3 regions of the Gordonia sp. 11cp genome follow, and region 3 is predicted to be linked to each of the others. Evidence: predicted binding sites of a transcription regulator. Region 3 holds the regulator's gene; each other region holds the start of a gene.

The links. The regulator LexA, encoded in region 3, represses DNA repair genes until DNA is damaged. The targets are predictions, from matches to a motif close to CGAACANNTGTTCG.
Region 1: AC3B6C_RS12830 (HNH endonuclease signature motif containing protein) is a predicted target of LexA. The motif match lies at 1,278-1,291, and genes of this name have one in related genera.
Region 2: AC3B6C_RS08885 (HNH endonuclease signature motif containing protein) is a predicted target of LexA. The motif match lies at 1,763-1,776, and genes of this name have one in related genera.

Annotation. Positions count from the first base shown of each region.
Region 1 is NZ_CM173437.1:2,867,527-2,870,940, reverse strand. Features, by position in the region: gene AC3B6C_RS12840 (ABC transporter ATP-binding protein) at 1-12, shown strand, start outside; gene AC3B6C_RS12835 (ABC transporter substrate-binding protein) at 95-1,120, shown strand; gene AC3B6C_RS12830 (HNH endonuclease signature motif containing protein) at 1,319-2,974, shown strand; gene rplA (50S ribosomal protein L1) at 3,075-3,414, opposite strand, start outside.
Region 2 is NZ_CM173437.1:2,019,862-2,023,275, forward strand. Features, by position in the region: gene AC3B6C_RS08880 (arabinosyltransferase domain-containing protein) at 1-1,197, opposite strand, end outside; gene AC3B6C_RS08885 (HNH endonuclease signature motif containing protein) at 1,804-3,414, shown strand, end outside.
Region 3 is NZ_CM173437.1:4,092,095-4,095,508, forward strand. Features, by position in the region: gene AC3B6C_RS18340 (phosphoenolpyruvate--protein phosphotransferase) at 1-958, shown strand, start outside; gene lexA (transcriptional repressor LexA) at 936-1,640, opposite strand; gene AC3B6C_RS18350 (LysM peptidoglycan-binding domain-containing protein) at 1,908-2,447, shown strand; gene nrdR (transcriptional regulator NrdR) at 2,547-3,038, shown strand; gene hrpA (ATP-dependent RNA helicase HrpA) at 3,012-3,414, opposite strand, start outside.

The DNA of each region.
Region 1 (3,414 bases), 1.2 Mb from region 3:
CCCGAGCTCTGACGAAAGTCACCCCGTGAGAGGAAAACCCTTGAGTACACGTTCCTTCCGAATCCACCCGACCGCAGGCGTCCTGGTCGCCGCGTTGACCCTGGGGGCTGTCACCGCCTGCGGAACCGACAGCACCGCCGCGCCGGAAAGCACTGTGACCGTGACCAATTGCGGAACCGACGTCGCATTCCCCCAGCCCCTCGATCGACTGTTCGTCAACGACGGCGGCATGATCGCGATCGCACTGGCCGCGGGCGCCCGGGACAGCATGGTGGCGGTCAGTGCGCTCGCCCGCGACAAAGACGTCCTGCGGCTCGAGTACGGACCTCAGGTGGACACGCTCAACGAGGTCGCGGCCGAACGACCCACTCTCGAGAACATCGTCGCGGCCGAACCCCAGGTTCTCTACGCCGGATACAACTACGGCATGAGCGAATCCCGCGGGATCACGCCGGAGATCCTCGCCTCCCACGGCATCGACGTCTACCAGCTGTCCGAGGCATGCCGGCAGGTCGAGGGTGAGGCGCAGCGCGGCACCATGGACCCGTGGGTCGCGCTCGACACCGATCTGCGCAACATCGGCACCATCACCGGCAACCCGGATCAGGGCGCCGCTGCGGCCGACGAAGTGTCCGATCGCCTCGAAAAGCTCCGCGCCGCTCCGCAACCGGCCGACAAGCCCACGGTCTTCGTCTTCGACAGCGTGTCCGACACCATCTTCTCCTCGGGGTCCTACGGCGGCCCGCAGGGCATTCTCGACGCCGCCGGCGCCCGCAACGCGACGGAGGACATCCAGGACACCTGGACCGCCGTCAGCTGGGAACGCCTCACCACCGCCGACCCCGACGTCATCGTGTTCGTCGACTATCCCGGCCAGTCGGTCGACGAGAAGATCGCCGCGCTCCGGTCGAACCCGGCGAGCCGAAACCTCAAGGCGGTGCGCGAGAACCGATTCGTGAACCTGCCGTACGCGATGTGGGTGTCGAGCCCGCTCAACATCGACGCCGCCGAGATCATGCGCAACGTCCTCGAGAACCACGGTCTCGCACCGGAATCCGGGATCACCCCGACCCTCGACGTCGCGCAACTGGACCTCGGGGGCAACAACTGGCTGGAGTGAGGCCGACGTCGGGCTTGCGGCCCCGTGGACCACGCAGCCTTCGTGGACACGGGCCTCGTCAGCGGCCCTATCATAAGCCACCGACAGATCGCCGTCGCTCAATAGCTTTGCACAACAGAGATTTTGGCCTCACCGTACGTCCACTTCGGTGTACACTCGAACGTACATTCGCAGCTACGGTTCTCGGGGGTGACCGTCATGGCCGACACCACGCACATCGACGGTTCGCTGCCCACGTCGCGGGCGCCCGAACTCCTCGCCGAACTGCACCGGCTGATCGGTGAACTACAGACCGTCGACCTGAGCGCGTGTTCGGATACCGAACTCGTCGACGTCGCCGCCGGCACCGAGAAAGCGATCGCCCGCCTCACCTACGCCGGTGACCGGCAGATGGTCACCATCGCCGACCGCGACTTACCCCATCGCACCGGATACCGCTCCATCACCGCGTTCATCACCCACCGACTGAGGGTGTCGGACCCGATGCGCCGCAACAACCAGCGTGAGGCGACCGCCACCCACCTCACCCACACCGGCGAAGCACTGCCACCCGAACACCCCACCCTCGCCGAGGCGTTGGCCGACGGCCGGGTCGGCACCGCCCACGTCCGGGCCGTCATCGATGTCCTCGACCAGATCCCACATGGCACCGACCACGATGTGAAAGTCGCTGCCGAACGACAGATGGCCGAGATCGCCGAAGCCCACACCCCCGCCGACATCACCCAACTCGGCGCACGGCTCCTCGCCCACCTCGACCCCGACGGCACCCTGGCCGACGACACCGAACGCAAACGACGCCGCAACCTGTGGGTCAACCGCCAACGCGCCGACGGCACCGCCAAACTCACCGGCACCCTCACCCCCGAACTTGCCGCCCGCGTCACCATGCTCTTGGCCGTCTGGGCCAAGCCCGGCATGAATAACCCAGGTGATCCAGATTCGCCGACCGGTTCGGTCGAGGACGCCGACCCCGAACAACTGGCCGCCGCAGCCGACCGAGACGACCGCACGCCGGCCCAGATCAACCACGACGCGCTCAACGCGCTACTGAAGGCTGTCCTCGAGGACGGACTGCTCGGGAGATCTCACCGCGGACTACCCGTGCAACTGATCATCAAAGCCGACCTCGGCGACCTCGTCCGTGAAGCCGGACTCGCCACCACCGCCACCGGCACCCTGCTGCCCATCCCCGACCTGATCGCCATGGCCGGTGAGGTCCAACCCTGGCTCGCGATCTTCAAGAACTCCACCACTGTGCCGCTGTACTTCGGTAGGGGCAAGCGTCTGGCCACCCGCGAACAACGCTTCGTCTCCTTCGCCCGTCCCGACGGCGAAGTGTGCTCGGCACCTGGGTGCGATCAACCCGCCACGCAGGTGGAACTCCATCACGCCGACAAGGATTGGGCCAAAGGCGGTCTCACCGACATCGACGACCTCGCCCCGGCCTGCCCGCGGCACAACCGCATGGTCGGCACGAACCCCGGCCAGTACACCACCCGGATCGAACGGTCCGGACCCGACGAAGGCCGCTGCGTCTGGCGATTGAACGCCGAACCCGGCGCGCCACCCAACCCCGGTCGCCTCAACCGCCGGCCCGACATACCTCGGCGGTTCGCAGAACATCTGAACACCGTGCGCGACGAGATTCACGGACCGACCACCCGGCCCGGCGAACAGGCGCGCCCAGACCAGTCGCGCCCCGACGCCATCGGCCACGGCGACCGCGGCCGACGCCTCGAACTCGCCTACCGACAACTCGTCCACCCACCGGCACCGCCGGAGCACCTCACCACCCAACCCCTGACCCCAGTCGAAGCAGCCCTCACACGCATACTCGCCGACCACGCGTGAGTGCCACCCAACGCGGCGAGCGGACCACGCAGACACAACACGAGGGGCCCGGCATCGGAATGCCGGGCCCCTCGTGGGTGTCAGTGCGCCTGATGCGAGATCAGGCCTGCGGTGCCTCCGCGAAGTTGCGGGCGACCGCCGGGTCGACCGGGATGCCCGGGCCCGTGGTGGTCGAGACGGTGACCTTCTTGATGTAGCGGCCCTTGGCTGCCGACGGCTTGGCGCGCATGATCTCGTCGTAGGCGGCGCCGTAGTTCTCGGCCAGCTTGGCCGGGTCGAACGAGGCCTTGCCGATGACGAAGTGCAGGTTGGCTGCCTTGTCGACGCGGAAGTTGATCTTGCCGCCCTTGATGTCGTTGACGGCCTTGGTGACGTCGGTGGTCACGGTGCCCGTCTTCGGGTTCGGCATCAGGCCGCGCGGTCCGAGGACACGCGCGATG
Region 2 (3,414 bases), 2.1 Mb from region 3:
CGAACCCAGGACGATGATCCCCTCACTGCGCAACCCGCTGCAGAACGGCAACCAGAATGCGGTGAACGTCATGGCGGCCGCCCAGATCGCCCATGAACTCCGCCGTACCGCCGGACCGAGGCGCGGCAGGAGCACCCGGCTGAGGACGAACCACGACACGAGCCCGGCGACGAGTTGCGGGATGTGCATCCACAGCACCGACGGCGAGACCGACGACCACACCGCGAGGAAGCTGTAGTACCAGTCGAAGGGCGCCTCGGGGATGCCGTAGAAGCGGTAGTAGTTGGCGAGGTAGCCGAAGCCGTCGGCGGTCCGGCCCATGTTGAGGATGTAACCGTCGTCGGGCGAGCCGGCCCCGAGGACGCTCCAGACCAGCAGGATCGCGGTGACGATCAGGTCGGTGGCCCGGGGATTCAGCGAATGCCACCAGGACCGGGTCCGTGCGCCGATCCGCCGGTGGTACCCGCCGATGCGGTCGAGCAGTCCGAGTGCGACGACGGCGACGAGAACCGACAGCACGGCGAGCACCGTCACGACGATCTTGAGGATCGACGGGGACGACTCGTATCGGTTGTCGATGTCCACCTGCACGCGCAGGCCGTCGGCAGCGGCGGCGCGTGCCTGCTCGGGGCTCAGGTTGCTGAATATGCCGTCGACCTGCGGACGGCGGTCGGGCGGCAGTGTCGTCGACTCGCCGAGCCCGACGAACTGGGCGCCCGGACCGGTGGGTGCGGAGAAGATGCGCAATTCCCGGCATCGGTCCAGGTCGGCGCGTGCGGCGGTGGCGGCGAGGCTGTTCCGGAAGGTCACGGTGATCGCGGCGTCGGTGGCGGTGACCCACAACGACGACGACTTCGACTTCGGCGCGTTGGTCGGCATCGTCGCGAGGACCACGCCGTCGTCCGCGGACGCCAGCGTCGCGCACGGGATGCGGGCCTCGAGGGTCTGCGGGGTCTGCGCGATGAGTGGCGCCATCACCGACGAACTCTCCGCACCCAGCTCCTGTCCGGCCGGCCACGCGAAACCGGCGTCGACGGCCTTGACCGGCAGTAGTGGGGTGAGGGCGCACAACACGATGCCCGCGATCCCGGCCACTGTCGCGATCCACCGGGCGGTGCCCGCGGAGATCCTGGTCGATGGCCCCGACGACGACGTTTCTGCGGGATCCTCTGGCGAGGTCGGGGCTGTCACAGGCACGGTGCCTCATCGTAAGCGACGTGCCCCGGGCCACCTAGGGCCCACCCCGCAGCCCTGCTCGACAAGGTGCGTGACCGTCGGCACCACTGCTCCCTGAGCTGAGGAGCGCAGGCGGTGGCCCCCTCTGCTCCTTGAGGTGAGGAGCGCAGGCGGTGGCCCTCTGCTCCCTGGGCTGAGGAGCGCGGGCGGTGGCCCTCTGGTCCTTGAGGTGAGGAGCGCAGGCGGTGGCCCTCTGCTCCCTGGGCTGAGGAGCGCGGGCGGTGGCCCTCTGGTCCTTGAGGTGAGGAGCGCAGGCGGTGGCCCTCTGCTCCCTGGGCTGAGGAGCGCGGGCGGTGGCCCTCTGCTCCCTGGGCTGAGGAACGCAGGCGGTGCTCCTGCTCCGTGAGGTGCGAGGAGCGATAGCGACGAGCCACGAAGGGTCCCGCACCGCAGGACCGCTCAGATTCTTGGCCGCAGGCGGAGGGTACCAGCAACCACCGACAATCGAGAGTGGTCGCTCTAGGGAGGAAAAGAGTTGTTGGACAGCATATTTCGAGCTGCCGACTGCCCGTCTTTCGTGTACAGTCGAACGTACATTCGCAGCTACGGTTCTCGGGGGTGACCGTCATGGCCGACACCACGCACATCGACGGTTCGCTGCCCACGTCGCGGGCGCCCGAACTCCTCGCCGAACTGCACCGGCTGATCGGTGAACTACAGACCGTCGACCTGAGCGCGTGTTCGGATACCGAACTCGTCGACGTCGCCGCCGACACCGAGAAAGCGATCGCCCGCCTCACCTACGCCGGTGACCGGCAGATGGTCACCATCGCCGACCGCGACCTACCCCATCGCACCGGATACCGCTCCATCACCGCGTTCATCACCCACCGACTGAGGGTGTCGGACCCGATGCGCCGCAACAACCAGCGTGAGGCGACCGCCACCCACCTCACCCACACCGGCGAAGCACTGCCACCCGAACACCCCACCCTCGCCGAGGCGTTGGCCGACGGCCGGGTCGGCACCGCCCACGTCCGAGCCGTCATCGACGTCCTCGACCAGATCCCACATGGCACCGACCACGATGTGAAAGTCGCTGCCGAACGACAGATGGCCGAGATCGCCGAAGCCCACACCCCCGCCGACATCACCCAACTCGGCGCACGGCTCCTCGCCCACCTCGACCCCGACGGCACCCTGGCCGACGACACCGAACGCAAACGACGCCGCAACCTGTGGGTCAACCGCCAACGCGCCGACGGCACCGCCAAACTCACCGGCACCCTCACCCCCGAACTTGCCGCCCGCGTCACCATGCTCTTGGCCGTCTGGGCCAAGCCCGGCATGAATAACCCAGGTGATCCAGATTCGCCGACCGGTTCGGTCGAAGATGCCGACCCCGAACAACTGGCCGCTGCAGCCGACCGGGACGACCGCACGCCGGCCCAGATCAACCACGACGCGCTCAACGCGCTACTGAAGGCTGTCCTCGAGGACGGACTGCTCGGGAGATCTCACCGCGGACTACCCGTGCGACTGATCATCAAAGCCGACCTCGGCGACCTCGTCCGTGAAGCCGGACTCGCCACCACCGCCACCGGCACCCTGCTGCCCATCCCCGACCTCATCGCCATGGCCGCCGACGTTCAACCGTGGTTGGCGATCTTCAAGAACTCCACCACTGTGCCGCTGTACTTCGGTAGGGGCAAGCGTCTGGCCACCCGCGAACAACGTCTCGTCTCCTTCGCCCGCCCCGATGGTGAGGTGTGCTCGGCACCTGGGTGCGATCAACCCGCCACCCAGGTCGAACTCCATCACGCCCACAAGGACTGGGCCAAGGGCGGTCTCACCGACATCGACGACCTCGCACCCGCATGCCCACGGCACAACCGCATGGTCGGTGACCAGCCCGGCCAGTACACCACCCGGATCGCACGGTCCGGACCCGACGAAGGCCGCTGCGTCTGGCGATTGAACGCCGAACCCGGCGCACCACCCAACCCCGGTCGCCTCAACCGCCGGCCCGACATACCCCGGCGATTCGCAGAACATCTGAACACCGTGCGCGACGAGATCCACGGACCACCACCCCGGCCCGGCGAACAGGCGCGCCCAGACCAGTCGCGCCCCGACGCCATCGGCCACGGCGACCGCGGCCGACGCCTCGAACTCGCCTACCGACAACTCGTCCACCCACCGGCACCGCCGGAGCACCTCACCACCCAACCCCTGACC
Region 3 (3,414 bases):
CGCCGGCTGGACGGGTCCGGGGCGCACCGCCGACGGCGTGGGTGTGTCAGTGCTCGCCAATGTCGCCGACGGATCGTCGGCACGGGCCGCGGCCGGACACCCCGTCGAGGGTGTCGGACTCTTCCGCACCGAACTCGCCTTCCTCGAACGCGCGGACGAACCGTCGGTGGACGAGCAGGCCGGGATCTACCGTGAGGTCCTCGGTGCTTTCGACGGGCGGAAGGTGGTGATCCGCACCCTCGACGCCGGCTCGGACAAACCGCTCCGCTTCGTGACGCATCCCGACGAGTCCAATCCGGCGCTGGGGGTCCGTGGGGATCGAATCGCCCTGGCGCATCCCGAGATCCGCGCACATCAGCTCGACGCGATCGCGCTGGCCGCCGTCGGCTCGAAGGTCGCGCCGTGGGTCATGGCGCCGATGATCGCCTCGCCGGCGGAGGCGCGGGTGTTCGCCGCGGAGGTCCGGGGTCGGGGTCTGGTCGCGGGGGTCATGATCGAGGTGCCCGCGGCGGCGATCCTCGCCGAGGCCGTGCTCGCGGAGGTGGACTTCGTGTCCATCGGTACCAACGATCTGACGCAGTACACGATGGCGGCCGATCGGATGTCGGCCGATCTCGCCGGGCTGACCGACCCGTGGCAACCCGCCGTGCTCAGCCTGATCGCGGGTGTTGCCGCCGCGGGTGTCCGACAGGGAAAGCCGGTCGGGGTCTGCGGTGAGGCGGCCGCCGATCCGAATCTCGCCTGCGTCCTCGTGGGTCTCGGGGTGACCTCGCTGTCCAGTGCGCCCGCCGCGGCCGCGGCGGTGGGGGCCAGGCTCGGTGCGGTGACCACACAGGACTGCCGCGCTGCCGCCGACGCCGCGCTGGCCACATCCGATCCTGCCGCGGCGCGCGAAGCGGCCGCGGCAGTGCTCGACCGTTCGGTCGGCGGAGAGGTCAGATTCGCCGCATCACGGTGACGACCTTGCCGAGGATCACGGCGTCGTTGCCCGGGATGGGATCGAACAGTTCGTTGTGCGGCATCAGCCACACGTTGGCGCCCTGACGCTTGAAGGTCTTCACCGTGGCCTCGCCGTCGATCATCGCCGCGACGATGTCGCCGTTGTCGGCGACGTTCTGCTGCCGGACCACCACCCAGTCGCCGTCACAGATGGCCGCGTCGATCATCGATTCGCCCACGACGCGCAGCAGGAACAGCGAGCCTTCGCCGACCAGCTCGCGAGGAAGCGGGAACACGTCCTCGACCGCCTCCTCGGCCAGGATCGGACCACCGGCCGCGATACGACCGAGGACCGGCACGAAGGTCGGCTCCGGTAGCTGGCCGGTCGAGGGGGTCTCCGGCGACGGCGGCTCGCTCGGGGCGATGTTGACCGCGCGGGGTCGGTTCGCATCTCGCTTGAGCAGGCCCTTGCGTTCCAACGTTCGCAGCTGGTGGGCAACCGACGATGTCGAGGCGAGCCCGACCTCGTCGCCGATCTCGCGGATGCTGGGCGGATAACCGCGCTCGCGAACCGAGCGGCGGATCACCTCCAGGACCCCGAGCTGTCGCGGGGTGAGTGAGGCCTCGGCGGCGGCGACGTCGATCGGGGCCTCGTCGTCGACTCCCCGCGCTCGGCCGCGCCTGTCGCCGGTGTCACTCATGTTCGGTTCCTCTCGTCTTCGGAACGTGCAGGTAGATGGCCCGTGGGATGTCCGGTGGGGATGTTCAGCCGGGTCCGAGCCTAGCGGAGTGCGACCCTCACCTCAAACATTTGTTCGATGTGTCGCGAGACTTTGTCGGTGCGCCGTGCTACAAATTCGAACATCAGTGCATCGAACACCTGATCGAAGTTCGAACACCGACAGCACCACACACCACACCAGAAGATCTCACCCAGAGGATCTCGCACCGAACACTCGGAGGGCACCATGCGCACCGACACTCTCGTCGCTCCCGTCCGTACCGACCGTCCCGACACCGTTCGGGCGCGTACCGATCGCGCCGATCGCGTCCGGACCCGTGCCCCGCTGTCCGACGGTCGCCGCCCGGTCGACAACCGGCCGGCAGGCAACCGTCCGGCGGGCGGGTCACCGCTGACCCCGCGTGTCGGCGCCACGAGCTGCGGCTCGGCGGTGGGGTCCAGGGGCCGGGGCCCTCTCGCGCCGGATGCCGCGGTGTTCCGTCGCCGTCGCCGCACCGCGGTGGCGGTCCTCGCCGGCGTCGGGCTGGCGTTCGTCGTGTGGGTGTTCGGCGTCGTCGGCCAGAACTACTCGGACTCGATGACCCCTGCCGCCGTGAGTGCGGAGGTCGTCCACGTGCGCGCGGGGGACTCCCTGAGCACGATCGCCGGCCGGGTGGCGCCGGAGATGCCGCGCGAGATCGTGATCGACGAGATCGTCGCGATGAACGATCTGCCCACGAGTGCGCTGCAGGTGGGCCAGCCCCTGCTCACCCCCCGGTACCGCTGAGGCCGGGCGGTATCCTCGATGTCACAGGGGCCGGCCGAGAAGCGGCGGGGCGCACGGATTCGGTGCGTTCCAGCGTCCCGCGACCTGCGTGAGGACACGATGCGCTGCCCCTTCTGCAAGAACGACGACACCAAGGTCATCGACTCGCGTGTCGCAGACGAAGGGCAGGCCATCCGACGCCGCCGCTCGTGCGTGGAGTGCGGCCGCCGTTTCTCGACCGTGGAGAGCGCCGTGCTCGCCGTGGTCAAACGCAACGGTGTGACCGAGCCGTTCAGTCGCGAGAAGGTGATGCGCGGTGTCCGACGCGCCTGTCAGGGCCGACACGTCGCCGAGGACGCACTCGCCCAGCTCGCCCAGCAGGTGGAGGACACCGTGCGCGCCAGCGGATCGGCCGAGATCCCCAGCAACGAGGTCGGTCTGGCGATCCTGGGTCCGCTCCGCGATCTCGACGAAGTGGCGTACCTGCGGTTCGCCTCGGTGTACCGGTCGTTCGACTCGGTGGAGGATTTCCAGCGCGAGATCGACGACCTGAAGTCGGCGTCCGGCGGGCGGGCCGACACCGTCTCAGCCGAGCCGGTCCAGAGCTCGTAGGACCCGTTTCTCCGAGACGGGAAACGCGGTACCGAGACGCTGGGCGAACAATCCCACGCGTAGTTCCTCGACAAGCCACTGCGCTTCGTCGTCGACGATCGCCCGTCGGTGTTCCGGCACCTGTTCGAGTCGTTGGGCCCACCGTTCGACGACTCGATCGATGACCGCCACACCGGCCTGGTCGCGCGATGCCGACCCGGGCAGCGCCTCCAGACGTGCCTGCGCACCTTCGAGGTAGCGCGGCAGGTTCTCCAGGTGCCGTCGGGCGGTGGCTGCGACGAATCCGTCGAACACGAGGTGGTCGATCTGCTCGGCGACGTCGTCGGCGGCCAGCGAACCGGCGTGCCGGTCGATCGCCGCCCGGACCGGCGCCATT